One region of the Nocardia sp. 2TAF39 genome, then DNA from elsewhere that is predicted to be linked to it. Evidence: riboswitches for the same ligand, from Rfam matches in the RefSeq annotation. Region 1 holds a riboswitch; the other holds the start of a gene.

The links. Region 1 has a riboswitch for S-adenosylmethionine ahead of AB4Z47_RS17880 (hypothetical protein). Riboswitches for the same ligand answer to the same signal wherever they lie in the genome.
Region 2: another riboswitch for S-adenosylmethionine. It lies ahead of AB4Z47_RS20830 (hypothetical protein); the one in region 1 lies ahead of AB4Z47_RS17880 (hypothetical protein).

The regions. Positions count from the first base shown of each region.
Region 1 covers NZ_JBFRFQ010000026.1:37,589-42,816, forward strand. The annotation lists gene AB4Z47_RS17870 (MFS transporter) at 1-1,212, opposite strand, end outside; gene AB4Z47_RS17875 (TetR family transcriptional regulator) at 1,341-2,063, shown strand; SAM riboswitch class IV at 2,116-2,226, shown strand; gene AB4Z47_RS17880 (hypothetical protein) at 2,308-2,703, shown strand; gene metX (homoserine O-acetyltransferase MetX) at 2,700-3,860, shown strand; gene AB4Z47_RS17890 (DUF3017 domain-containing protein) at 3,962-4,207, opposite strand; gene AB4Z47_RS17895 (hypothetical protein) at 4,763-5,185, shown strand.
Region 2 covers NZ_JBFRFQ010000035.1:19,013-24,240, reverse strand. The annotation lists gene AB4Z47_RS20845 (LppM family (lipo)protein) at 1-80, shown strand, start outside; gene AB4Z47_RS20840 (glycosyltransferase) at 116-1,288, shown strand; gene AB4Z47_RS20835 (hypothetical protein) at 1,341-1,490, opposite strand; SAM riboswitch class I at 1,749-1,842, shown strand; gene AB4Z47_RS20830 (hypothetical protein) at 2,033-2,272, shown strand; gene AB4Z47_RS20825 (GNAT family N-acetyltransferase) at 2,277-2,798, shown strand; gene AB4Z47_RS20820 (LLM class flavin-dependent oxidoreductase) at 2,795-3,907, shown strand; gene AB4Z47_RS20815 (ABC transporter substrate-binding protein) at 3,904-5,228, shown strand, end outside.

The sequences.
Region 1 (5,228 bases):
CGAGTCCTCTTCCTCAACTTGATGCAGCGCAACGGTCTGCATGCCGACGAACAGCGGGCCCATACCCAGCGCGATCAGCGCCTGCGCGGGCAGCACACCCGCGAGGTAACTGTCGCCGAAGCCCAGTTGCGCGAGCAGCACCAGGCCGATGACCCCGAGCACGGCGCCGCCCACCATCAGCGGACGCGGCCCGAGCTTCGGCAGCAACGCGCTGGTGACGCCCGCGGAGATCGCGATGCCCGCCGGGAACGGCAGGAACGCGAAGCCGGCCTTCAGCGCCGAGTAGCCGAGCGTGACCTGGAAGTAGAAGCTCAGGAACAGGAACATCGCGAACATGGCGATCGGGATGAGCAGCGCGGCAAGGAACGCGCCACCCCGGTTGATCTCCCCAGGAATATGCAGCGGCAACAGCGGGTTCGACGAGCGCCGTTCGATCGCGACGAAGGCGATGAGCAGTGCCAGCCCCACGATGAGCAACGCGAGGGTGCTGCCCGCCAGCCAGCCGTCTTCGGCGGCACGGCTGAAGCCGTACACGATGGCGATCAGGCCCATCGTCACGGTGACGGCGCCCGGCACGTCGTAACCCCCGCTGCGCGGCGTCGGCACGTCCTTCACCACCCAGGCCAACGCGCCGAGCAACGCGAGGAACGCGACCGGCGTGTTGACCAGCAGGCACCAGCGCCACGACGCGTACTCGGTGAGTGCACCGCCCGCGATCAAGCCGAGCGCCGCGCCGCCCGCGGAGACGCCGGCGAACAGGCCGAAGGCCTTGGCGCGCTCACCGGGTTCGGTGAAAGTCACCGACAGCAGCGAGAGCGCGGCCGGTGCGAGCAGCGCGGCGAAAGCGCCCTGGAGCGCACGCCCAGCAAACATTTCGGCGCCATTCTGCGCGAGACCGGCCAGGGCGGAGGCACCTGCGAAGCCGACCAGCCCGATGAGCAAGATCCGGCGCCGCCCCAGGTAATCGGCCAGCCTGCCGCCCAGCAGCAGCAGGCCGCCGAAGATCAGCGTGTAGGCCGTGAGCATCCACTGCCGGTTGCCGTCGCTGATGTCGAGATCGCGTTGGGCGAACGGCAGCGAGATTGTCACGATCGTGGCGTCCAGAACCACCATGAGCTGGGACAAAGCAATCACCCCCAGCGCAAGCCAGCGCGCCGAACTGCCCTGTCTTTCCGGAACGTCTACCGCTTTCGCAGTCTCGGTCACCGTCATCTCCTCGTTGGTCGAAGTAGTGGAGCCATCCTGTCATTTGGCGACATTTGTCGTCAAGTGAAAAATGTCGCAATCAGACATTTGACGGTTTTAGACAGCACACTGGCAGATCGCGATACCATGTACGAATGCTCGAGTCATCAGCGCCGATCGGCGCGAGCGCTGCGGCGGACACCTCCGCGAGCCCCCCAGCGAACGCGGGGCAGCCCGGCCTGCGCGAACGCAAGAAGCAGCAGACCAGGTTGCGCATCATCGAGGTCGGTCTCGACCTGTGCGACACCCAGGGCTTCGATGCGACAACGGTTGAGCAGATCGCCCACGCCGCCGACGTCTCGCCGCGCACGATCAACCGCTACTTCGACAGCAAAGAGGACATCGTCCTCGGCCCGATCCAGGACTTCGGGTTCGCCGTCGCCGAGACTTTGCGCGGCCTTCCGGTCACCGGAAACGAACTCGGTGCGCTGCGCGAGGCGTTCCTACGCGTGGTCGACCAGGCTGCCGACGAAGGCAACACGGGACCGATCTCGTTCCGGCAGTTCCAGCAGATGCAGCGGATTCTGCGCAGCAGCCCGTCGGTCAGCGCGCGCAGCCTCGAGCATGCCGACGACAAGACCGCCGCGATCGCAGCCGTGGTGGCCGAGCGGCTCCGCACCGAGCCCGACTCGCCCGCGGTGCGCCTGATCGTCGGAACCTGGCAGCTGATCGGCCACGTCGGCATGGAGTGCTCGGGCGAGGTGTTCGGCCACGGCGACATTGCGAGCGCGGCCGCGGCAGGACGCGCCGCGCTCACCGACACCTTCGACGAATTCGTACGCACCTGCTGCGTCGCGCGAACCAGCGATGGCCAGTGAGTTCGCCAGAAGATTTCGAAGGCTGACCGCCTGCCAGCTATGATGCCGAAAAGGTCATGAGTGCCAGCGCCAAGCCCCGGCTCGCTGGCCGGCAACCCTCCAGCTGCGGTGGGGTGCTCCGGGTGATGACCTGGCTCCCGAAAGTCGGGAGCAAGCGCGCTCAGGAGGTCGCCGAAATGTGTTGTTGTTCACACGCACCCCGATAAGCCTCAGTACCGGCGAACACCTGCTTTGGAGCAAAACCATGAGTGAGTTCACCCCGCCCGCGGCCGGAGACTACCTGGCGCAGGTGTCGTTCGACACTGAGCAAATCCCCGTCGGAGAGGTTCGTTCCGGCATGATGAGCACTCGCGCGCACAGGCGGCAACTGGTCCCGAACGACACGGTCGCCGTGGTCGAGCCGCGCGACCGCTTCGGCGCAGGCAAGAAGTTCGTCGACGGATCGGCCCCGCAGAGCCATGTGGCTAACATCAGGGACGTGCGTTCTCTCGTGCTTCACCCGGCGTCGACGACGCATTCTCATTCGACGCCCAACGAGAGATCGATCTTCAGAGCTGTCTTCGGCCTGGTCTGCCTCGCAGTTGGTATCCAAGATATCGACGCCGACCCTCGTGCCGGTTTCGCGGCAGCGGCGTCGTGACCGTGCGTATCGAACCGAATTCCGCCCGTTCCTCCGGCGTGGTACTTCCACCTCCGGACGGGCAGCTCGGCATCATCGACATCGGGGATGTGCTGCTGGAGAGCGGGGCGGTCGTTCCTGATGTCCACTTGGCGGTGCAGCGTTGGGGTGAGCTCTCTCCCGCGCTGGACAATGTCGTGCTTGTCGAACACGCGCTGACCGGCGACTCGCACGTCGTCGGCAGGCCCGATGACATCCACCCGCTGCCCGGCTGGTGGGACGGGATGGTCGGTCCCGGCGCGCCGCTGGACACCGACGAATGGTGTGTGATCGCGACGAACGTGCTCGGCGGCTGCATGGGCAGCACTGGCCCGTCCACCCGCGCTCCGGACGGAAAGCCTTGGGGCGCACGGTTTCCGGAGATCTCGATCCGGGACCAGGTGACCGCGGAGGCAGTTCTGATGGACCTGCTCGGCATCCGGCGGCTCGCCGCCATCGTCGGCGGGTCGATGGGCGGCATGCGGGTGCTGGAGTGGATGGTCGGCGCGCCGGAACGGGTCGCCTCCGCGCTGGTGCTCGCGGTCGGCGCGCGCGCCACCGCCGACCAGATCGGCACTCAGACCACGCAGATCGCGGCGATCAAGGCCGACCCCGACTGGCAGGGCGGCGACTATCACGACACCGACCGCGCCCCGAGGGCCGGCATGGGCATCGCCCGGCGCATCGCGCACCTGACCTACCGCACCGAGTCCGAGCTCGACCACCGGTTCCAGAACAAGCCGCAGGACGACGAGGATCCGTTACGCGGCGGCCGCTACGCGGTGCAGAGCTACCTGGACCACCAGGCCGAGAAGCTGTGCAAACGCTTCGATCCCGCCACCTACGTGCTGCTCACCGAGGCGATGAACCGCCATGACGTCGGCCGTGGGCGCGGCGGTGTCGCGGCGGCGCTCGCGGCCACGCCGGTGCCCTGCGTGGTCGGCGGCGTCGACTCCGATCGGCTCTACCCGCTCTGGACCCAGCAGGAGCTGGCCGATCTGCTACCCGGCTGCGACGGGCTGGAGGTCGTGCACTCGCGCGACGGGCACGACGGTTTCCTCACCGAGGCGGCCGCGGTATCGAAGCTGCTGACCGAGACCATGCGGCTGGCGCGGATCGGCGTGCGGTCCGGACGCTGAGCTGCGACGTCGCCCGTGACGGGGCGTGTACGCCCGAATGCCAGCCGACACCGACACCGACACCGACACCGACACCGACACCGACACCGAGCATTGCCGCGCTAGCCGACACCCATGGTGTTGATCGTGACCGCGAGGAACACGATGCTCGAGCCGAGCAGGGTCAGCGCACCCACGTCGAACGGCTTGCTGCGCACCGCGAGCAGACCGACCCGCGCCGTCGGCAGGCACAGGCGGAACGCCGCGGCCAGCAGCGTCGCACCCCCGAAGAACAACGCCCCACGTCGCCACCGCTCGGAGGCGACGAACACCACCGCCACCGCAATCACCAGCGTGACAACGACCATCGGCAGATGGCATCGCAAAAACTGCGCACCCAGGCTTCTGCCGGACCGCTGCCCGGCGGTAGGAGTATCGGCATCGGTCACGGCCCGATTCTTCCAGACGCCTTTACACCGCGCCCCCGACGGGCATACGGCTTCTGTCCAAACCTTCGCCCCTCGATGGCTCACCCGATCATTTCGGATCCCACGCCCTACCTCGCCAGCGTCTCGAACGCACTCCGGGTCTGCCGCGCCCTTCGTTCGGTTTGTTCAGTTGTCGACGGCCGAACTGCCTGGACCCGGGACCGTGCCGTGTCTTCAGCCCATTCCGACCACGCCCGTGCGCTGATTCGGACTGCGCTGGACCAGCGACGGGAGCAGCCTTCGATGTCGTGAAGCCGCTCGGCGCGCCTCGGGTAGCTTCCTGTTCGGTTCCATCTGATATTCCCATGAGCATTCGCGGAACATGACGCCCGCGCGCGGTCCGGGATGCCGATTCCTGTGTGGGTTCAATGATGTTGTGGCCCAACTTGCTTGAATGTTCCAGAAATGTAGGCACGGGATGGCAGCATTCCGATCATGACCAATCGCCGACTCCCTCTTCTCACGCTTGCCACGCTCCCGGCTGTAGCGACGGCGCTCGCCTCTGGCACCACTGCTGCCGCAGACCCCGGGCTCGCACCCCCGGTGATCGAGGAGGTCTTTTCGCTGACTGGAACCGTGTCGGCGAAGTTCCACAACCCGAACACCCAGGGTGTGTGCTGGGTGTACAACGACGACACCGGGGAAATCTTCGGCGGCAACAACCCCACGTCCTTCGCCATCCCGAACGGCAAGATGGTCCAATCTTCGCTGGGGAACGGGAGTCTCCCGACCGGACAGATGCATGTGCGTGGCGCGTGTGCTTGGGAACGCCCCACCGGGAATCACGACTATGCGTCGACGACGGACGTCATCACCGTCGACGTGACCGGCAAGCCCAGCACGGGCAGCTTCGGCTAGATGCCGCCGCCGGGGCCTCGACTCATCCGCACCGGCACCTGAT
Region 2 (5,228 bases), on a different contig from region 1:
GCAACCCCGCCGCGCGCGGCGCACCCGAAGCCGGTTTCTCCCTGAACCGATGGTGGCGCTCGGTGACGCGAAATCGCTGAGCGGTTGGTCGGTGCGCCGGGATAGCGTGGCGCACATGGTGAGTTCCGATCGGCCGAAAACCTCGTCCGCGACCTCGATCCCCGTGACGTGTGCTGCGGCGCTCGCGGCGCTGGGCGCGGGAATCGCCCTCTACAATCGAATCACCGTACGCCGTTTGGCCAGTACGCCCACCACAGTGATCGAGCCGGTCACGGTGTGCGTCCCGGCGCGCGACGAGGCCGATCGGCTACCCGGATTGATCGCTGATCTGCGCGCCCAGGTGCGCATCCCGCGCATGTCCGTGCGCATCCTCGACGACGCATCGAGCGACGACACCTCCGCTGCCGCGAGCGCGACGATCGACGGCGACTCGCGATTCACCCTGCTGCGCACCGAGTCGGAACCCTCGCCCGACTGGACCGGCAAGACCGCCGCATGCGCCCGGCTGGCCGAGGAGGTGCACACGCCGGTGCTGGTCTTCCTGGACGCCGATGTGCGCCTCGCGCCCGCCGCCATCGCGGCGGCGGTCGGCGAATTGCGCAGGCGACGTGTCGATCTGGTGTCGCCGTGGCCGCTGCAGCTGGCCGGGTCGGTGGTCGAAGCCGTGCTGCAACCGCTGCTGTGCTGGTCGTGGGCCGCGACGCTGCCGATCACCGCCGCCAATCGCAGCCCGCGCCCGTCCACGGCGGTGGCCTGCGGCCAGTTCTTGGTGTTCGACAACGCCGCCTACCGCGCCGTCGGGGGGCACGCCGCAGTGTCCGCGGCTGTGACCGAAGACCTCGATCTCGCCCGAATTCTGCGCCGGGCCGAGCATTCCACCGCAGTGGTGGCCGCGGGGCCGCTGGCGCGAACCAGAATGTATCGAGGCGCGGCCGAACTGGACGCGGGCTACACCCGCTGGCTGTGGTCGGCCTATGGCGGCACTATTCCCGGCGGGGCGGCGGTGGGACTGCTTGCTGCCCTCGCGTATTGGGTGCCGCCGGTGGCGGCGATGCTCGGCAGAGGCGCGATCCGCCGCGCTGGCTTGCTCGGCTATCTCGCCGCCGTCATGAGCAGGCTGCTTGCCCGTTCCACGGAGACCGGCGGCCCGCTCGCGGGCGCGGACGTCGTTGCCGCCCTGGCGCATCCGATCTCGGTCGGGGCGTATCTTCTGCTATGGGTGCGCTCGCACCGCGCCCGCCGCCAGGGCATCTTGCGCTGGAAAGGCCGCCCGCTCGGATCCGGGTAGCGGGCCGCTGAAAGCACACCCCCACAGCGGTCGCGTTCCGCCAGCGGGACGGTCACGGGACCGCGAAGATTCCGACCGTCGGTGGGAAGAAGCAGAACCCGGACGGACACCCGCCACCGCCGGTGCGCGACATAAGGGTGTTGTCCAGGCGGAATGCCGCCGCGGTCGAGTACCGGAACTGGTCGATGCCGAATGCACGCACCGCCGTTGTCTCCCAGCACCGGCGAGGGCGTAGGCTGCATCGGGCCCTATGGCGTTCGGTGACCTGCACCGTAATCGGGCTTACGCGCCGGAGATGCTCACCCCCGCCGACAGCGCACATTTAGCTACCGCAAAGTTCCGCTGAATCCGCGAGCGGCAAGGTCTACGTTCACGGTGATTGCTTCTCTTGTTCCAGGGTTCACTTACTGGGCATGATGATTCGGCTCGACCCCGGTATCGGCTGACCGAGGGTCGACATCAACCATCCAGAGCGACCGAGAGACCTGGCTCGTCGACGTCGCAGCAACCCCCCGGTCACCGGGTGCGGGTGCTTCTGCCGGGACCGATGGAGGAACCGAAGTGATCATCTCTACTGCCCGCGGCCTCCGCTGGGCCCGTCGCCACATCGACCAGTGCAAAGTCACCTCCGCGAGCTGTCGTAGCTGCCCCTCCCACAGCCAGCCTGTGCACCCGTCGCTGGCCGGGTGATGCGACCGCCACCCCCGGCGTTGTCTCGTTCGTTCCCCCCAGAAGGACCCCGTCATGAGTGCGTTCGCCGCACCCGAAGCCGGGCAAGGCGCTCCGGACGCCACGACGCCCGGCAAGCCCGACGCCATCGCCGCACCTCCCCCGTCCACCGCAGCGCCCATCGTCGCCAAGACCCGCCACCCCTGGCGCTGGGTAATCAGCGCCATCGCGCTCATCCTGCTCGTCCGATTCGTGCGCAACCTCGCCCCCATTCCGGCTGGGACCCGCCCATTCGCGCAGTACATCACGGGCTGAGCCGATGACATCACAGCTATCGACCGCGGTACTGCGCGTGCACCGCGTGGCCCAGACCGATCTGCTCGCCGCAGCGCTGCTCGCCGAGCTCGCCATCGAATACAGCAGCCGCTACGGCCGCACGCCAGGGGAGGTGAATACCTCGCTGCGCAACCACCCGGCCTCGGCGTTCACGCCGCCGCACGGCGCCATGCTGATCGTCACCAGGGACGGAGAAGCGGTGGCCGGTGGTGCCTTTCAGCGCTACGACACCGAAACCGCCGAGCTGAAGCGGATCTGGACCTCCCGCGAGCACCGCAGGCAAGGGCTGGGGCGATTCGTACTCGACCATCTGGAGACCGAGATCGCGCGCCGCGGCTACCGGCGCATCTACCTCACCACCGGTCCGCGTCAGCCCGAGGCCGTCGGCCTCTACCTCGCCGCCGGATACACCGCCTGCTACGACCCGCACCTGCCCGCGGAACAGATCGGCCAACACCCGTTCGAGAAATATCTGCCCGCCGACGCCCTGGGAGCGACCGCATGAAGTTCCTGCTGTTCACCCTCGTCACGCGGGTACCGGATCCGAACACCGGCACGCTGCCCGACACCCGCGAGCGCCTGCGCACCGTCGTCGAACAGGCCCGGCTCGCCGAGGAACTCGGCTACGACGGGTTCGCCGTCGGCGAGCGGCACGAGGATCCGTTCCTGTCCGCGGCGCCGCCGGTGATCCTCAGCCATCTCGCCGCCGTCACCTCCCGGATCACACTGTTCACCGCAGTGACCACGCTGAGCCTGCTGGATCCGGTGCGCGCCTTCGAGGACTACTCGACACTGGACAACCTGTCCGGCGGACGGCTGGAGCTGATCATCGGCAAGGGCAACGGTGCCGCGCAAGCGCAGCTGTTCCACGTCACCACCGACGACCAGTGGGACCGCAACCGCGAAGGCTATGAGCTGCTACGTGCGCTGTGGGCCAGTGACAGCGTCACCTGGGCCGGACGATTCCGTCCGCCGCTGCAGGAGGCCAAGGCGCTGCCGCGGCCGTGCCAGCCGAAGATTCGGATCTGGCACGGCAGCGCCACCAGCCGCGAATCGGTGGAACTCGCCGCGCGCCACGGTGATCCGCTGTTCTCGGCGAACGTCACCAATCCGATCGAGCCGTACGCCGAGCTGGTGCGCCACTACCGGGAGCGGTGGGCGTTCTACGGACACGACCCGGCCGACGCGCTCGTCGGCGCGGGCACCACCGGATTCCACGTGGCACGCACCTCCCAAGAGGCGCGCGAGACCTACCGGCCGATTTTCGAAGCGCGGCTGACGTCGGCGCGCAGGCTCGACCTGCCCATCGTGTTCGAAACGCTGGACGACTTCGTCGCCCGCAGCTCGGCCCTGATCGGCAGTCCCGAAGAAGTGGTCGACAAGGTCGGCCGCCAGCATGAGCGGCTCGGCCACGAGGTGATCCACCTGGCCGCCGAACGCGACGGACGCAGCGAGCGGCAGTACCTGGACAGCCTCGCGCTCTTCCAGGCCGAGGTCGCGCCCGAACTGCGCCGGCGCATTCCCAGCCGACCGTTGGCGACCGGCGTCGCCGCCCCCGATCCCGCCTCGAACGACGAGCTCGTCCGCACCGAAATATCTGGAGTTGCACCGTGATCCGAACCGACCGAATCGTCGCGCTCGCCGGCGCGCTCGCCGCGGCCACCACCGTGGCCGCCTGCGGCAGTGATTCGGCCACATCCGGCGGCGATGCGGGCCCGCCGCGACCGGGTGGCACCCTGCGCTACGGCCTGTCCCAGGCGCCGACCTGCTCGGACCCAGCGCAGGCGGGAACCAACCAAACCCTCTACGTGACACGGCAGATCGTCGACTCCCTGACCGACCAGGACCCGGCGACCGGTGAGCTGAAGCCGTGGCTGGCGCAGAACTGGGAGGTGACCCCGGACGCCACGGTGTTCACCTTCCACCTGACCGAGGGCGTCACCTTCAGCGACGGCACGCCGCTCACCGCGGACTCGGTGCGCAACACACTCGATTCGATCGTCAAGCTCGGCTCGGCCAAATCGCCGCTGGGCGCCAGCTATCTCACCAACTACACCGGCACCACCGCCGTCGACCGGCTCACCGCACGGGTGGAGTTCAGCAAGCCCAACGCGCAGTTCCTGCAGGCATCCTCGACCACCCAACTGGGCATCCTGGCCGACGTGACCACGGCCGAGCCCGCGGAGCAACGCTGCCGCGGCGACAACGTCGGCAGCGGGCCGTTCACCTACACGAGCTACCGCCAGGACGCCTCGGCGACGCTCGCCAAACGCGCGGGCTACCACTGGGGTTCGGCGGTGTTCGCGCACCGCGGCGAGGCCTACCTCGACAAGATCGAGTTCACCGTAGTGCCCGAATCCGGGGTGCGCACCGGCAGCCTGGCCTCCGGGCAGCTGGACGCGATCAGCGACGCGCTGCCGCAGGACGCGCCACAGATCGAGGCAGCAGGTGGACGGGTGCTCAGCACCGCCAACCCGGGTGTGCCGTTCGGCTTCCAGACCAATGTCACCCGCGGGCCACTGCGCGATCCCGCGGTGCGTCAGTCGCTGCTGCCCGCGATCGACCGCAAACAGCTCGTGGACACCGTGCTCGGCCCGCAATTCAAATCCGCGACCAGCACGCTGGCGAGCAGCACACCCGGCTACGAGGACCTCTCGGCGCAGCTGGCCTATGACCCCGCCAAGGCGCGCGCCCTTCTCGACCAGGCGGGCTGGGTGCCCGGCGGCGACGGCATCCGAGCGAAGAACGGTGAGCGACTCTCGTTCTCGGTGCTCTTCAGTCAGGTGTTCGCGGGCAACCAGGCGATCATCGAACTGGTGCAGCAGCAGCTGCGGCAGGTCGGCGTCGAACTGAAACTGGATCTGGTATCGGTCGCGGAAACCACGGCGCGGCAGAACACCAAGGACTTCGACGCCGCCTACTACAACTCCACCCG